4 regions of the Paenibacillus sophorae genome follow, and region 4 is predicted to be linked to each of the others. Evidence: a T-box and tRNA genes for the amino acid it is inferred to sense, from the RefSeq annotation. Region 4 holds a T-box; the other regions hold tRNA genes.

Region 1 (4,370 bases), 2.2 Mb from region 4:
CGGATCAGTGGTGGCCCAAATACTGGTACCTTATGCTACCTATTTATCGTCTGAAGAACAGCGAGGACGTGTGGTTGGGAACGTGATGAGCGGACTCTTGCTCGGAATCATGTTAGCCCGGCCGGTAGCAAGCTTTATAGCCAGCCTTTGGGGATGGCACGCAGTATTTGCATTGTCGGCGGTTATTATAGCTCTTTTATCGCTTCTGTTGTCGCGCATTCTTCCTGAGCGCAAGCCTTCACCTACGATGAATTATGGCGAATTAATCGTTTCATTGGGTGCTCTATTAAAACAAACTCCTGTATTACGCCGCAGGGGTATTTATCAAGCCTGCCTATTCAGTGCCTTTAGTCTTTTTTGGACTACGGCTCCTTTACGCTTGGCGGATGATTTCGGATTATCCCAGCAGGGCATTGCATGGTTTGCTTTAGCCGGTGTTGGTGGCGCAGTAGCAGCACCGATTGCCGGAAGACTGGCGGACAAAGGCTGGACCCGACTTTTGACCGGACTGGCGATGATCATCGCCGCCTTGTCTTTTTTGCTGGCATACCTTTTTCAAGGCAATTCAACAACAGCTTTAGGACTGCTCGTTGTTGCCGCTATCACGCTGGACATGGCAGTTTCGGGAAATCTTGTGCTTGGACAGCGTGCGATTTATTCATTGGGGAGTGAAGCGCGGGGGCGTCTAAACGGACTGTTCATGTCCATTTTCTTTGTGGGCGGAGCAATTGGATCGTCTTTAGGCGGCTGGTCTTATGCCCACGGCGGCTGGAACTTAACATCCCTGATAGGAATTGTCCTGCCGGTTCTAGCTTTACTTTACTTTCTTACGGAAAAAAGAGATTAAATATTTGATCCAGATTTCCCCGGACGTGGTCAACATTTCTCTTACAGTTCAAAAGAGTTCTTCGGCCCAGGTCATGGGCAATAAGTTTGAACCTTTAAAGCATATAAAAACAGGCTTCCAATCCGCATGAGCAAATCAGAAACCTGATGTAATAAAAGCGATGCGGCTGAGAGGACCCAATCCCGTTAGCATGATGCGCTGTCAAGCGTACAAAAGGCCATTTCGGACTGAATCCGAAATGGCCTTGGAGTTTCGCAGGGTCTTGCCCCCCGGCACTCGGCATGAAGTCAGATCAGCGTGGCAAGAGCCTCCCGCGTGAACGGCTCCAGCTCTTCGGTGCGATCGTCGCGGATCTTGGCCGCCCAGGCCGGATCGCTCAGCAGCGCGCGACCGACGGCGACGAGGTCGAACTCCCCGCGCTCCAGACGCTCGATCAGATTGTCGATGCTGGCAGCCTGCCCGCCCTTACCCTCCTCGAACAGGCTGGTGAAGTCCGAGTCCAGGCCGACCGAACCGACGGTAATAGTCGGCTTGCCTGTCAGCTTCTGCGTCCAGCCCGCCAGGTTAAGATCTGAGCCCTCGAACTCGGGCTCCCAGAATCGGCGCGTGGAGGCATGGAAGATATCGACGCCTGCCTCAGACAGCGGTGTGAGGAAGCGCTCCAACTCCTCTGGATTCGCTGCCAGTTTGACGCCGTAGTCAACCGGCTTCCATTGGGAGAAGCGGAAGATAATCGGGAAGTCGGGGCCGACCGCGGCTCGCACCGCCTCGATAACCTCCACCGCGAATCGGGTGCGGCCAACGAGATCGCCGCCATACTTATCCGTACGCTTGTTGGTGAAGTTCCAGAAGAACTGGTCAATGAGGTAGCCGTGCGCACCATGTATCTCTACCGCATCAAAGCCGATGCGCTTCGCGTCGGCAGCGGCTTGGGCATATGCCTGCACGAGACCGTGAATCTCCTCAACCGTCAACGGCTCGGATACCGGTTCGCCAGTCAGGCTGAGGCCAGACGGCCCGATCGGGTCGGCATTCGATTCCGGGAATTTCTCCCTCTCGCGGGCCGTACCGGTATGCCAAATCTGCGGAGCGATTTTCCCGCCGGCTTCATGCACTTCGCGGACGACACGCGCCCATCCTTGCAGAGCTTCCTCCCCGTAAAAATGCGGCACGCCGAGATCAGCAGCCGCAGCCGGATGGTTAATGACTGTTCCTTCAGTGATGATGAGGCCGACGCCGTTTTCGGCCCTCCGCCGGTAATATCCGGCCACGTCGGGACCTGGAACGCCTGCCGGTGAAAAACCACGGGTCATTGGCGCCATGACAATACGATTTTCAAGATTTAGCCGTCCGCCTTCAAAAGGCTTGAACAGAGCCGCTGCTGATTTGGATATGGTCATTTTATTTTCTCCTCACTGTAGGGTTGTTGATTAATCTATAATTATAAATATATGGATTAACAAATGAAAATGCAAGCCCTTCGGAGAAAACTCTTGAAACTACTTCTTCTTGGCCTGCAGTCCCGCCTCAAAGTCCTCCAAAAAAGCGGCGATCGCCTCCTCATTGCGTCTATAATAAGTCCATTGACCATAGCGGCGGGACTCCAGCAGTCCGGTCTTCTGCATAGAGGACAGGTACGAGGAGATGACCGACTGCGCCAGACCGGATTTTTCCTGAATGCTTCCCACGCAGACACCGCCCGGGAACTCTTCTTTAATGAGGCTCGGCAGATTCTCATTCATCTTTTCCGGCTCCCGCAGCCAGCAAAGGATATTGAGACGGGTTTCATTAGACAGAGCCTTCAGCACCGCAAGCATATCTTCATTATTCATTCTTGACACCCATTCTTGGTTGGTTTGTTCCCAGTATACCAAAAGTTCCGCTCATGAGAAAAATATAAAAAGAAAAACCCTTCTATTCAGAAGAGTTTGGTTTGAGGGTATAATGCGGTCGAGAGGACTCGAACCTCCACGGGGGGTTAGCCCACACGGACCTGAACCGTGCGCGTCTGCCAATTCCGCCACGACCGCATAATATGTAGATACAGCTGCATTCGCTATATTTAAGAATTCCCCAGATGAAAAGCAACCTATTTTTCGCTCTTTTTTAACAGCCGGCAAAGAGGTATCACTGAGGAATGATAGCATGAAGAACTGATTCCACCGGACACACAACGAAGGGCTGTCCCCTAAATCCGAAAGCACTTTTCCCTTTATTCTTTCACTCACAAAAGTCGTAAACTATAGTTTCACAGTGAATGGAAGTTTTCTTAAATCGTCTCCCGTACAATTTGCCTATCATCCCAACATCAAAAGCCCTGTTCTCGTCGGACTGCTGAAGCCCACCAATTACCAGCAAAGCTGTTATTACCCAAAATTAGTCATGAAATTTGATGTTGCTGAGCCGTTCCACGTTTTCAGGATCGTGAAGAGATAGGATTAAGCTCTCTTTGGTATCTAACGTAGCAATCTTCTCCATATCTTCCCCACTTAATTCAAAGTCAAAGATGTTGAAGTTCTCAACGATCCTTTCCTTATGAACAGACTTTGGAATCGCAACAATTCCTCTTTGTGTCAACCAACGTAAAGTCACTTGAGCCGCAGACTTATGATGTTTTTCAGCTATTGATACCAATATTTCATTTTTGAAGATGTTATTTTTCCCTTCAGCAAATGGCCCCCATGACTCAATCTGAACATGGTGATCCTTCATAAATTGAGTATTTTCTACTTGTTGTGTAAATACATGCGTTTCAACCTGGTTTACGGCAGGAACGATTTCATGATGAACGATTAGATCCATCAGGCGGTCATTTAGGAAGTTACTTACCCCGATTGCCCTGATCTTACCCTCATGATATAACTCCTCCATCACACGCCATGAATCATGGACATCTCCAAACGGCATATGAATGAGATACAGATCCAGATAATCCAGTTGCAGTTTTTTCAGTGATGTTTCGAAATGCTCTCTTTGCACTCTTATAACCTGCATCCTGAATCCAAAGCTTTGTTGTAACAAAGATCTCCTCTCTAGGCACGCCACTCCGCTTGATGGCAAGGCCGACTGCTTCTTCATTTTCATAGACAGCAGCGGTATCAATCAAGCGATAACCTTCCATTAGGGCGTTATAAACCGATTCTTCGCATACATCTGTATCATTAATTTGATAAACCCCAAATCCGAGTATCGGTATCTCAACACCATTGTTCAGTGTAACATTTTGCATATGAAATCCTCCTTTTTTTAAAATTTCATACAACAAAGATGGCCAGCAGACTCAAGAGTCCAATACCCCAGAAGATAGTTGCCCTGCTGCCGACACCGATACCCCGGCGGAAGCAGCTACTTTATCCAACATGCCAACAATACTGAATTAATTTTCGGGAATAATTTCATTGACGCAATTTAATGCGTTCAGTGCTCTTGGGAAGCCCATATAGGGAAGACAGTGGGTGATGGCAGCGATCAATGTTTCCTTGTCATTGCCCACATTTTTGTTGCCTTGCACATGTGCCTTAAC
Region 2 (4,370 bases), 1.7 Mb from region 4:
GAATCCATGTCAATGTATACAGAGTTAAATGATTTGCAGCTTGATGTATCAGAATATGAGGAAATGCCTTTAACAGAGATTGAACGAAAAAAATGGGAAAAACGTGTATTAATAAAGCTTCATCAACGCAAACATAACTACTCAAAAAAATGGATAGGGCTAGCTGCCGCCCTCCTTCTGGCAATAGGTGTAACCATTCCTCTTGGAAAAGTATCGCTCGCACAGATGCCATTTGTGACGGGACTCATCGAACATTTTATTAATGGAGACAAACCAGCCAATTATTCAGCCTATAAAACAGCAATTGGTGAACCGGCTGTAAATGCATATGGCAAGCTGACACTGAATGAAGTGCTAGTCGATGCGGACAGGCTCCTCATAAGCTCGACATTTGAGCCGGCTAAAGGCGTCTCTTTTGATTATCAAACTTTTTTGTCTCCACATGTCCTTGTCAACGGAGAAGACCTTCAAAAATCAGGAGGAGCACAGTCGATTAAAGTAAATGATGGCATGTATACGATTTATGGGGATATAAAGATGAGTCATTTACCGAATGATGGTCCGCTTCAAATCAAAATCACTTATGATACAATCAGTAAACGTAAAAGGATTGCGATTGAAGAGCCGTGGGTATTTAATATAACGGTGTCAACAAGTCAGTTAGAGAAAGATACAAAAACGTTTACTTTAGGCAAGACCATCACACTCAATAATGGAGAAAAAGTAACGCTTAAAAAGGTGATTGTCACCCCTGTTTCGACATTAATCTATTATGATGCGACAGAGGCATCGGAATCGACTCGTTTCAAACTTATTTCCTCTGGCGGTAAGGAAGTTCCTTTTAGTGAAGGCTATGGCTCTAGCGATATTGGAGACACTTCATATACCCGTTATGCACCGATTGATTTAGAGAAAGAGACCTATTCGCTTATCCCTGTTGATGAGAATGATGAAGAGATAGGGCCTGAAGTTCAAATTCAATAATGAGAAGCGAACGCCGACACATCCTATTGGGAGGTGTTGAAGATGAATGAGCCGGGTTTGGAGAAGGCGATGGACACCCTGCAATATTTGAGCCAGGATTCGGAGGCCAGACGAATGTATGAGGCCAGACAGAAATATTTGCACGATGAAGCTTCCATGATTGAGGGGGCGAAGTCGGCGGGTATTGCGGAAGGAATATATAAAGGAAAAAGAGATGTGGTCAAGAATATGCTCGCTATGGGCTTAGACATTGCTACAATTGCCAAGGCGACGGGTCTTACCCAAAGATGAGATTAAGTCTATAAAGCTTTAATGATGTACCTCTTGTTGAATTTGTGGGTTTATGAGGGTTAATGGGCGAGGCGGCCTTTCTCTCGAGGCGAAAAAACTATGCAGGCGGGTGAAACAGCGTGCACTTGAATGCTCCATTGTCCGCGTTTCTTGAGATAAGGGAGGTTAGATATCCTTCCGGCGGCCAGCGTTTGAGAAGTCTATTGAAATCGCACTAGAAAATAAAAAATTATTGTTGTCCTCTCAGTCAATTCATGTTATATTACTTTTTGTGGCTGTATTATTTTTGTGTTCATACGCGGTCGTGGCGGAATTGGCAGACGCGCACGGTTCAGGTCCGTGTGGGCTAACCCCCCGTGGAGGTTCGAGTCCTCTCGACCGCATACAAGATAGATAAATGACGATGCAGTCCAAGTTACTTAGCAACAGCTCTTCAATTATGAAGAGCCTTTTTCTTTTTTTGGGGACAAAGTTTATTTGGAAGAGAGGTGAGGATATATGATCCAGCCTAATGCGAACGTGAAACAGGGATTCCTTGAAAAATATTTTTCCGGGCAGTCCATGGACTACCGCCAGATGATCTCGCTTTTTATCCCGATTCTGATTGATCAGGCTTTCGTAGTCGGTCTTAATCTTATCAACACGGCTATGATCAGCTCGGCGGGAGTAGCGGCGATCAGCGCGGTGAATATGATCGACTCGATTAACATTTTTTTGCTTAGTGTGTTTATCGCCGTCGCGACAGGCGGAACGGTTGTAGTTGCCCAGTATAAAGGGAGCGGCAACAACGCTATGGTCTCCAAGGCGACAGCCGGCGCCGTATCTTCCGTATCTTTACTGGCACTTGTCGTCGGGTTGTTCGGGGTGCTGTTTCACGGTCCTCTGCTTAACCTGCTGTTCGGCGCGGCGGCGCCGGATGTCATGGCCAATGGCAGGACCTATTTGATCGGCAGCAGCATCTCATTCTTAGGCATTGCGGTTGTGGAAGCGGTGTGCGGGGCCCTTCGGGGGATCGGCAGTACGCGGGCTTCGCTTTTTCTATCGCTGATTATGAATCTGATTTACGTCCTCTTAAATCTCGTATTTATTAATTTGCTGAATATGGGCGTTCTCGGTATGAGCATATCCATTAATATAGCCCGGTATTTGGCGGCGTTTTGCGCCCTGTACTATTTGTTCCGGCTGGACAGCAACCTGCAAATCAAGCTCCGCGACATCCTGTCACTCAATCTATCCATGTTGAAAAAAATTATGTTCATCGGCTTCCCGTTTGCGGCGGAGCAAATGTTCTTTAACGGGGGCAAGATTTTGACCCAAATCTTTATCGTAAGCTTAGGCACGTACGCGATTGCCGCCAATGCGATTGGCGCCGCTTTTGCCGGTGTTATGCAAATTCCCGCGAACGCACTGGCTTTGACTATTATTACCGTGGTCGGTCAATGCATGGGGCGGGGCGATGTTAACGATGCGAGAAAGTTCATTAAATCCTTTATTGTGGCGTCGTCGCTGTCCTTTGTGCTTATGGGATTGTTGATTTTGCCGTTCTTTGGGCCGCTCGTGTCGCTGTTTCACCCCCCTGCTGAAATTGTGGACGATATTTTCTTGATTGTACTTATCAATACGATTCTCCAAATTCCACTCTGGTCTATCAGCTTTATTGTTCCTTCGGGGCTTCGGGCGGCGGGCGATTCCAAGTTTACTTCGATCGTTTCCATGCTGTCCATGTGGCTGTTCCGCGTCGTGCTTGGTTATATTTTGGGCATTGTTCTGGACTTAGGCGTTCTTGGCGTCTGGCTTGCGATGGACTGTGAATGGGCTGTGCGGGGCGGGATTTTTCTCAAACGGTTCCTCGGCAAAAAATGGTATCAGCACCGCCTTATTTAACAGGCAGAACGCCAGTCTCAATGTCAGCAGAGTGTTCCCTTCTATTAAGTTCGAAAGAGATTCATTGCCAGCGTAGAGGTGTTGCCTTATTATGGATGTAACAAATCGTCTATAGGAGGTACACGAATGACGCATATCATTTTCTATACCAAGCCCGGTTGTATGGGAGCCGTCCGTCAAAAGGCGCTGCTGGAAAGTTACGGTCATACTCTGGAGGAACGGTCGCTGCTGAGTACGGAATGGACACCCGAGAAGCTGGAGCCCTATCTTGCAGGCTTGGAGCTGAAAGAGTGGTTCAATCCGAACGCCCCTGCGGTCAAATCGGGCCAGGTCATTCCGGGGGCTCTTTCCCGGGAAGAGACGCTCGACTTGTTATGCACCGACCCCATCTTGATTAAGCGCCCGCTCATGAATATCGGGGATCAAGTTCTTGCAGGTTTCGATGCGGAACATCTAAAGCAGATTGGTCTTTGTGAAGTTCCCTCCGGTTACAATACAGGATGCCACAGCCAGGATCAAGGCGGCACCTGCGCTTCCGGATCGTAAACAAGCTTTGCCAGGATTTTATAGTGACGCTGTGATGAGAGTGCCTTAACAGGCGCTCTCTTTTTATTTTGCCAGCTGATTTTCGCTGCATTACCGGTGGCCTGGGCCTGCTATTTCAATGTTAACTTAGCTCCCGTAGTTTCGAAATGTTTGTTGAACAGCCTTGGTATTCTACTAGACAGGCAGTATAGTGTTGTTAATATGCCGACACTTACAGTAGGAGGGGGATGCGAATGTCGAACAGGATTGCGATAGGCAGCAGCGACGGGCAATGGATTGACCAGCATTTCGGCAGCTGCGAACAGTTTATGATTTATGATGTATCCGCGGAGGGCGAGTGGATACTCGCGGAAGTCCGCAAGACAGGAAGTGACGGCTTCACGGGCAGGCACAGCCAGGAGCAGTTAAACAAAATAATCGGCCTTTTATCCGATTGCAGCACAGTGCTTGTCAGCCGGATCGGCATGGGGGTAGGAGAGGAGCTTAAGGAGCGCGGGATTGCGTTCAGCACCGATTATATCTCGCTTAAGCATGCGCAGGAGAAGCTTATTACCACCTGATCCTTCGCTGCTGGAGCTGTTAACAATACACTTGGGATGCTATCAAAAAGTTGGTCAGTAACGAAACCAACCCGCCCTAACAGCGGGTTGGTTGTTTTTTTACTC
Region 3 (4,370 bases), 2.8 Mb from region 4:
TTATAGCTGCTTATGGCATCCCTGATAGCGCCCTTTGTCAGCTTGTCGAACCCCGCGAGATCTCCCTCTTCCAGCTTCGGCAGCGGCTTACCTTCCAGACCTTTCAAGGATCGCACTCTGGAAAAGACCGTGACTCCCTGCATCCTAGCGGCTTTCAGAATCTTTCCCTGCGAGTCGATTGCGAGCATTACGACGGTACCTGCCCTGAACCTTCCCGTCTTCTTGCCGATGGCAACTCGCCCGATCCGCCTCAGTTCCGTGTAATGTCGGTTGAAATGTCTAATTTGCAGGAACCCGAGCACACTTTGCAAAAGCCAGGACAACGCAATCACAATAATGATATATCCCATAGTATTCACCCCCTTCAATTCATTGCGTGCGATTTCTTCTGCGCCTCCAGACCGAGCATCTCTACCGCGGTTTCTTCATTGGTGACCAAGGTGTTGATATATTTACCCTTGATGGCTCCGATAATGGAAGGCGCCTTCTCTGCCGATTCTGCCAGAGCAATTGTATACCGGGTGTTCCGAAGCCGTTCCAGCGGAATGGCGATCGTGCGATCGGTTAATTCGGATTCGATTAACTTCCCTTCCAAGTCGTAGAACCTAGAGCAAATATCGCCGATCGCGTTATGCCGATTCAGGTCGGCAATTTCCTTGTCGCCGTAAAATCCGGTCCAGATCATGTTCGAATTGCTGATAGGAGCGCCGATGCCAACTACAGCGACCGTAAGACGATCCCACAGATCAGATATTTTGCGAAAATAATGCGCTTGCACAATTTCGTCTCTCGTTTCCTTGCGTTCCACAACGGCCGCTGCGTCAATCAGATACGCTTCTCCTCCGAAGTCATTCGCGATGCTGTACACGATGGCATTGACATGATACTTCGTTTCCATCGGCCCTGGCCCCCCAACCAAGGGAACGAAATGCGCGGAACGCTGCTCGCAATCGGTAAATTCCCCAATCAGGCTTCCCATCGTGGTGCCCCAGGCCAATCCGACAACATCGTCGTCCGTTATCACACTTTTCATAAGCTCGGCCCCAGCTCTCGCTACGGCCTTCTTCCGGCCCGACTCGGACAATTCAGTGTTGGAGGGCACGACAATTGCCCTTTTCAGTTGAAATACGCTTTCCAAACGCTCCTCAATTTCGTATTTGCCTTCACCCTCCGTAATCTTGATCTGAACCACGCCTTCTTCCCGCGCTCTTTTCAGCAGACGGCTAATTGAAGTGCGGTATATGCCCAGCGCCTTTGAAATTTCGCTCTGTGTCATGTCGTCGAGGTAATACATTCGAGCAATTTGAGCCAACAGCCTTCTATCTTCATCATGGATTGTCATCGGCTTTCTCTCCAGACCTTTTATATTATCGGCACATATGTGCTTTTTGTTTTATCATTTGTGCTTCGTGGCTTTAGTATACGCTTACAGGTTCTTTTCGTCAATACGTCGGACAGGCTTTTTTCTATTAGTTAAAAATAAAGACCGGTCAACGGGCATTTCTGCTCGGCGACCGGTCTGTTGACCGCTGCTTGCGCGGCTTGCATGCCGCTTCTCGCTCTATTCCTCGGGAAATAATTCGGTTGAAATGTACCGTTCGCCGGTGTCCGGCAGAAGGACGACGATGTTCTTGCCGATGTTTTCCGGCCGTTTGGCCAGCTGATAGGCGGCGAATGCCGCAGCTCCGGAAGAAATCCCAACAAGCAGCCCTTCCTTCCTTGCCAGTCTTTGCGACGTTGCAATCGCTTCTTCATTCTTTACCGTGATGATCTCGTCCACAACGGCCCGGTTGAAGTTACCCGGTACGAAGCCAGCACCGATGCCCTGAATGGCATGAGGGCCCCGCTGTCCGCCGGATAGAACAGGTGAGCCGGACGGTTCCACAGCGACGATCCGCACCTGCGGATTGCGCTGTTTCAGAACCTCGCCGACTCCCGTAATCGTTCCGCCGGTGCCGACGCCTGCGACAAAAATATCCACTTTTCCATCGGTATCATTCCAAATTTCTTCGGCCGTAGTCTTCCGATGCACATCGGGGTTGGCCGGATTCTCGAACTGCTGCGGGATATAGGAATTGGGTATATCTGCGGACAGCTCCTGTGCTTTGCGGATCGCGCCCGCCATGCCTTCCGAAGCCTGGGTCAGCACCAGCTCCGCCCCGAGCTGTTTCAGAAGCTTTCGACGCTCTATGCTGAAGGATTCGGGCAAAATAATAATCAACCGGTAGCCCAGTGCCGCCGCCACAAAGGCAAGACCGATGCCGGTATTTCCGCTGGTCGGTTCGATAAGGGTCGTCTCTTTGTTTATGAGCCCCTTGTCTTCGGCATCCTTGATCATGGCGTATCCGATCCGGTCCTTCACGCTGCTCGCCGGATTGAAATATTCCAGCTTGGCCAGGATGTTCGCAGCCGCGCCTTCCTCTTTGAAGCTGGACAGCTCGAGTAGCGGCGTATTCCCAATCAGTTCGGTCAAGTTCTTAACGATCTTCCCCATTGTGCATTGCCTCCAAAATTAGATTTTTCAAATTATAGCTTTCATCTATTCCCATGCAAAAACTCGGTATAATGAGCATACCGGAAATTCCATCACTTGTAAATCGCATGTGCAGAAACAAAAAAAGCCTTGCTGCGCAAGGCTTCTTTCTATATGCGGTAGAGAGGACTCGAACCTCCACGGGCGTACGCCCACTACCCCCTCAAGATAGCGTGTCTGCCATTCCACCACTACCGCGCGGTGAATCATTTTTTTGAGGCCAACACATGTTATTATACTCGCTTCTTTCTCAAAAGTAAAGCTAAATTATTCAGGAAGCTGCTCCTCCTGTTTCCGTCTGCGATATTCGGCAAAAGCGAGATACTCTTTGATAAATTCCTTCTCCCGGGGCTGCAGTTCATCGAAATGGCAATTGGATTGCCGTATTTGCTCAAAAAAATAATCCTCGCTTCCTTCACGCAGTATGGACGGGGAAGTCTTGCCCAGAATAAGCCAGTCCAGACTGACGCCGAAAAAAGCGCCGATTTCGATTAATTTATGCGTTCCGGGTGTCGACTTGCCCCGTTTCCAATCTCCCATATTTCCTGTACTGATGCCAAGCTGCTCACAGAACGCTTTTTTGGTCATGCCTTTTTTGTCAATCAAAAGTTCAATTCGATCATAAATGGACTGCATTTCCAGACCGCCTTCCGAAATTATAACAAATAACGTAAATAAGTCATTATTTTATTGTAAAATGACGTAAAAAAGTATATAATTAACTAATCTTATGCTTTAGCCCATTATATCATACGGCTGGAATGTCGATAAGAGGTGAGCAAGATACGCAGCAAAAAGCCCATAACCCCTTACGGATGGACAATCAAGCAGCGCCTAGCGGAGATGATGCTGAGTCAAAAAGAATTTTGCCAAATGAACGGCATACCGCCCTACCGCCTATCCAATCTAATTCACGGAACGCGCAGCGCCTTACGGTACCGCCGACAGGTGGACCAACTGCTCGATATAACCCCGGACATCACGAGTGAAGCGGGAAATAACTAAGCTATCTTTTTATCCGCTTAATCTTAGTATCCCATCCTGAAATCTGTCAAGGAGCGATCCCTTTGTCCAAAAGCGCCTTATCCCTCGCAATCCGATTGATACACTCTCTGCCGGGCAGCGCACTGGCTGTCGATAGACACGGATTGATCGCCGCGGCGAACGAACCATGGAAGAGCTTCGGTATCGCTTCGGGTCTTTCCATGCGCTTCGAGTGGACGGGGACAGACTATTTTGAAATGATGCGTGAGCTTGTTCTTCCACCAGACTCTATGCTGGAGCTAACCCAGGCCGTCCATTCCATCTTCTCGGAAGAACGGCTCGTTTACAATGGCAGGTTTCCCAAACCTCCTTCCCTGAAGGGAAGAAAATGGTTCCAAATTGAGGCCTTTGCTATTCCCGAAGAGACTAAGCGCTCGATCTCTTTTGTTCTGCTGTCCCACCGCTTTATCTCTCACGCCGCAGAACCGCACCAAGCCAAGCCGCCTGTCGACTCACTCCATCGGAAGTCATATCATTATCTGCCGGTCTGCGCTTCCTGCAAATCCATCCGCAAGGGCAGCGAATGGATTCCGGTGGAACGTTTCTTGCAGCAGAAACTGCATACCGAACTAACCCACGACATCTGTCCCCAGTGTATGGCCCAACTGTACCCCCAGTATCCCGGCGCCTTGGAACGGTTGGCGGATTAACTCCGTAACCGGCGTATCCCCCTTTCCGCCTGAATTCACGAGATATTGGTCCGATCTCCCTCTAAAGTTCCCTTAATGAGAAAAAAAACCCTGATTTCTCAGGGTTCTTCCTTGGCTATTATGCGGTAGAGAGGACTCGAACC
Region 4 (4,370 bases):
AGACCGGAACGATTCTTGGCAAAGTGTCTGATGTTTATTTTGACCAAAAGTTGGGAAACACAATAGTAGCCCTGGAAATTAGCGATGGGCTTGTGACTGATTTGATGGAAGGTCGTAAATGGCTGCCTTGCATACCGGGAATGTCCATTGGAGAGAATGCAGTGGTGGTTCCGGCACTCAGTGAAGAACGATTAGAAAAAAATATTAACATTGTGAACGGATAGGTGGAATGATGTATGAAGTGTCCAAACTGCGGGTCCAAGGATATCGGTAAGATTGGTTCCCATCAATTTTATTGCTGGGGATGTTTCATTGAACTGACGGTCAACGGCGAGAAAATGTCGGTCTATCAGGTTGAAGAAGACGGCACGCTCAGTTCGCTGGACGATTTGTTCTTCGGAGAAGAGATAGCGCAGGAGTTTCCGCACATTCACGCCACTTCCTGAGGCAGGCTTAAAACGCTTGTCTCACGAGGCGGTTACATAAGATTTATCGGCGTCCAATCTCCTTGCTGCGGGTACTGCGGCAGGGATGTTGGGCGTTTTTTATTATTGAAAAATATGCGGGGCCATCGCGCTATAATGCAGGTTTCCGAAACGGCGGTTATTTTGCGGCGGACAAACATATACTTACTTTACAAGCCAGTCCAGTTTGCCGCAGGAGGTAACGCCATGGAGCAATGGTCCGGGAATAAATGGTTTCGCTGGATGGTCGGGGTGCTTCTGGCTCTGATCATTTTGTATTTCGTTTGGCTGCTTCATCCGATGCTGCAGCATGTATTCACCTTTTTGAAAGCGGTGCTGGCCCCTTTCTTGACCGCCATGATCATATCGTATGTGCTTAATCCCGTTGTCAGTATGCTGGCTGGCCGAAAAGTGCCGCGAGGAGCAGCCGTTCTGCTGATTTATGCCGTATTCTTGACCACGATTGCCGTAATTGCAGTCAACCTCGTTCCGATGCTGATTAAGCAGCTCGAAGAGCTTAACGAGCATTTGCCGGAGATGACGCTGAGAGCGCAGGGGCTGATGCACAGTATGAATACCCGTCTGATCCCGCCTGGAGTGGAAATGGGACTCAACAACTGGTTTTTTCAGCTGGAAAATCGGCTTGCCGTGGGAATTTCGCATTTTCTGGACCATATCGGCACCACCATCGGCGTACTGTTTGACGCTTTTATCGTTCCATTTTTGGTGTTCTATATTTTGAAAGATTTCGATGTGTTTGAACGGACGCTTGTATCCTGTCTCCCGCGCTCCCGCCGCAAATCCATTGTGACGATGTTAAAAGATATCGACGAGGCGCTCGGCAATTACATCCGCGGCCAGTTCCTGGTCAGTCTGATTATCGGCATACTCGCTTATATCGGCTACGCGTTAATCGGAATGCCGTATGCGCTGCTGTTCGCGAGCCTTGTGGCCATATTCGAGCTCGTCCCGTATTTGGGTCCTTTTCTCGGTGCGGCTCCCGCAATTGTGATGGCTTCGACCATATCGTTCCGGCTGGTGCTGCTTGTCGTTGTGGTGAACACGTTATGCCAAATGCTGGAGAGCAATGTGATTTCGCCGCAGGTCGTCGGCCGGACGCTCCATCTGCATCCGCTGCTCATTATTTTTGCGCTCCTGGTCGGCGGCGAGCTTGCCGGTATTGTCGGGCTGATTCTGGCAGTGCCCTGTTTCGCGGCGGGAAAGGTCGTCCTTCAGCATGTTATCAGCTATTATATGAAGCGGAAACCGGTGTGACAGAATGCGCATTGACTGAGACGGCCGGTATTGTATATAATGTTGTGGAAAATGAACTTCAAATGATTCAAGGATGAGGAGCATTAATTTCGGATGCGTCATGCAGAGAGCCGGTGTTGTTGGTGAAAGCCGGTTGACGACAGCGAAATGAACTCGCCTCGGAGAAACGGCGCAAGCCGCTGGGCGTCTTTCGGACCGAAAGAGCAGTTCTCTTAAATGTGAGAACAGTCCAAGCGTTAACCGCCGTCGGCCCGCCCCCGTTACAGGGTGTAGAGTGAGCAAGCGCGTGGCAAAGAATGTCCGCCTGCTAACTAGGGTGGTACCACGGGAATTCAGCCTCTCGTCCCTAGCGTTTTTACGCTATGGATGGGAGGCTTTTTGATTAACTAAGTTCCGCGGTTTTCGCAAACTTGCGCGTACGCATCGCGGCAAAATCCGCATTTTTGGGACTATTGATCCCGGGGAACTTAGAGGTTCGCAGCAATTCAAGGAGGAATAACAATGAGCGACAGCAAGGGAAATACAGCCGCACAAGGTTACCGGGCGCAGGTACTGGAACCGAAATGGCAGAAGTATTGGGAAGAAAATCATACCTTTAAGACCGGTGAGGAAGCGGACAAGCCGAAGTTCTACGCGCTCGACATGTTTCCGTACCCTTCGGGAGCCGGTCTTCATGTAGGGCATCCTGAAGGTTATACGGCAACGGATATCGTCTCCCGCTACAAGCGGATGCGCGGTTACAATGTGCTTCACCCGATGGGCTGGGATGCCTTTGGTCTGCCTGCCGAGCAGCATGCGCTGGATACGGGGCAGCATCCGCGTGATATCACGATCAAGAACGTCAATAACTTCCGCCGTCAGATCAAATCGCTGGGCTTCTCCTACGATTGGGACCGCGAGATCAGTACGACGGACCCCGGTTACTATAAATGGACGCAGTGGATCTTCATTCAGCTGTACAAGCGAGGCCTGGCTTACGTCGCTGAAGTGCCGGTGAATTGGTGTGAGGCGCTTGGCACCGTACTGGCCAACGAAGAAGTCATTGATGGCAAAAGCGAGCGCGGCGGGTATCCCGTCATCCGCAGACCGATGCGCCAGTGGATTCTGCGGATCACCGAATACGCTGAGCGTCTGCTGGAGGATTTGGAAGAGCTGGACTGGTCCGAGAGCATCAAGGACATGCAGCGTAACTGGATCGGCAAATCGAAGGGAGCCGAAGTTGCCTTTGGCATCGACGGTCATGATGCTAATCTGACCGTATTTACAACCCGGCCCGATACCCTGTTCGGGGCAAGCTACTGCGTGCTGGCACCCGAGCACGAGCTGGTGGCGTCGATCACGACTGACGCCCAGCGTTCGGCCGTGGAGGAATACCAGACACTGGCTTCGCGCAAGAGCGATTTGGAACGTACCGATCTTGCGAAGGAGAAGACAGGCGTGTTTACCGGCGCCTATGCGGTCAATCCGGTAAACGGCGCCAAACTGCCGATCTGGATCGCGGACTACGTTCTGGCCGGATACGGAACGGGAGCGATTATGGCCGTTCCGGGGCATGACACCCGCGACTGGGAGTTCGCCAAGCAGTTCGGACTCGAGATCATCGAAGTTGTCCAAGGGGGCAATGTGGAAGTGGAAGCCTACGCCGGCGACGGTCCGCATGTCAATTCCGATTTCCTGAACGGGCTCGAGAATACGGCGGCCATCGCCGCCATGATCGCCTGGCTTGAGGAAAAAGGCTTCGGCAAGGGCAAGGTAACCTACCGCCTGCGCGATTGGCTGTTCAGCCGCCAGCGCTATTGGGGCGAGCCGATCCCAATCCTTCATCTGGAAGACGGCACGATGAAGACGGTCCCGGAAGATCAGCTTCCGCTCTTGCTTCCGGATGTCGACGCGATCAAGCCTTCGGGCACGGGCGAATCGCCGCTGGCGAATGTGACGGACTGGGTCGAGACGGTCGATCCCGAGACCGGGATGAAAGCCCGCCGCGAGACGAACACGATGCCGCAGTGGGCCGGCAGCTGCTGGTACTACTTGCGTTACATCGATCCGCATAACGACAAGGAGCTGTGTTCTCCAGAGAAGCAAAAGGAATGGCTGCCGGTCGATCTGTATATCGGCGGCGCTGAGCATGCGGTGCTTCACCTGCTGTATGCCCGCTTCTGGCATAAGGTGCTGTATGATCTCGGCGTTGTAAATACGAAGGAGCCTTTCTACAAGCTGGTCAACCAGGGCATGATTCTCGGCACCAACAACGAGAAGATGAGCAAATCGCGCGGCAATGTCATTAATCCGGACGAGATTGTGGGCGAATTCGGCGCGGACACGCTGCGTGTATATGAAATGTTCATGGGTCCGCTGGAAGCGACCAAGCCGTGGAACGCGAACGGCGTGGAAGGCATTCACCGCTTCCTCTCCCGTGTATGGCGCTTGTTCGTAAGCGAAGAAGGCAGCCTGAGCGCCAAAATCACAGAGGACGGCGGCAACGAAGAATTCAAGCGTACCTGGCATAAGACGATCAAGAAAGTGACCGATGATCTTGAGAATCTGCGCTTTAATACGGCGATCAGCCAGCTGATGATTTTTATCAACGACGCTTACAAACAGGAAACGCTGCCTCGCCAGGCGATGGAG

The links. A T-box is a leader RNA that pairs with one kind of tRNA and senses whether it is charged. The one in region 4 lies ahead of leuS (leucine--tRNA ligase), so its partner is inferred to be a tRNA-Leu.
Region 1: it encodes a tRNA-Leu, which carries the amino acid that the T-box ahead of leuS (leucine--tRNA ligase) is inferred to sense. The anticodon was not compared.
Region 2: it encodes a tRNA-Leu, which carries the amino acid that the T-box ahead of leuS (leucine--tRNA ligase) is inferred to sense. The anticodon was not compared.
Region 3: it encodes a tRNA-Leu, which carries the amino acid that the T-box ahead of leuS (leucine--tRNA ligase) is inferred to sense. The anticodon was not compared.

What each region holds. Positions count from the first base shown of each region.
Region 1 covers NZ_CP076607.1:2,839,300-2,843,669, reverse strand. The annotation lists gene KP014_RS13295 (MFS transporter) at 1-847, shown strand, start outside; gene KP014_RS13290 (NADH:flavin oxidoreductase) at 1,135-2,247, opposite strand; gene KP014_RS13285 (ArsR/SmtB family transcription factor) at 2,347-2,679, opposite strand; tRNA gene KP014_RS13280 (tRNA-Leu) at 2,793-2,877, opposite strand; partial or broken gene KP014_RS13275 (aldo/keto reductase) at 3,224-4,076, opposite strand; gene KP014_RS13270 (carboxymuconolactone decarboxylase family protein) at 4,224-4,370, opposite strand, start outside.
Region 2 covers NZ_CP076607.1:889,289-893,658, forward strand. The annotation lists gene KP014_RS04335 (sigma-70 family RNA polymerase sigma factor) at 1-2, shown strand, start outside; gene KP014_RS04340 (DUF4179 domain-containing protein) at 7-984, shown strand; partial or broken gene KP014_RS04345 (Rpn family recombination-promoting nuclease/putative transposase) at 997-1,297, shown strand; tRNA gene KP014_RS04350 (tRNA-Leu) at 1,574-1,658, shown strand; gene KP014_RS04355 (MATE family efflux transporter) at 1,774-3,159, shown strand; gene KP014_RS04360 (ArsC/Spx/MgsR family protein) at 3,286-3,705, shown strand; gene KP014_RS04365 (NifB/NifX family molybdenum-iron cluster-binding protein) at 3,939-4,265, shown strand.
Region 3 covers NZ_CP076607.1:1,985,380-1,989,749, reverse strand. The annotation lists gene KP014_RS09315 (transcriptional regulator GutM) at 1-350, opposite strand, end outside; gene KP014_RS09310 (sugar-binding transcriptional regulator) at 365-1,342, opposite strand; gene cysK (cysteine synthase A) at 1,562-2,494, opposite strand; tRNA gene KP014_RS09300 (tRNA-Leu) at 2,649-2,731, opposite strand; gene KP014_RS09295 (helix-turn-helix domain-containing protein) at 2,801-3,169, opposite strand; gene KP014_RS09290 (Rha family transcriptional regulator) at 3,317-3,538, shown strand; gene KP014_RS09285 (hypothetical protein) at 3,601-4,227, shown strand; tRNA gene KP014_RS09280 (tRNA-Leu) at 4,349-4,370, opposite strand, start outside.
Region 4 covers NZ_CP076607.1:5,057,789-5,062,158, reverse strand. The annotation lists gene KP014_RS24555 (PRC-barrel domain-containing protein) at 1-224, shown strand, start outside; gene KP014_RS24550 (hypothetical protein) at 237-446, shown strand; gene KP014_RS24545 (AI-2E family transporter) at 672-1,739, shown strand; T-box leader at 1,801-2,090, shown strand; gene leuS (leucine--tRNA ligase) at 2,241-4,370, shown strand, end outside.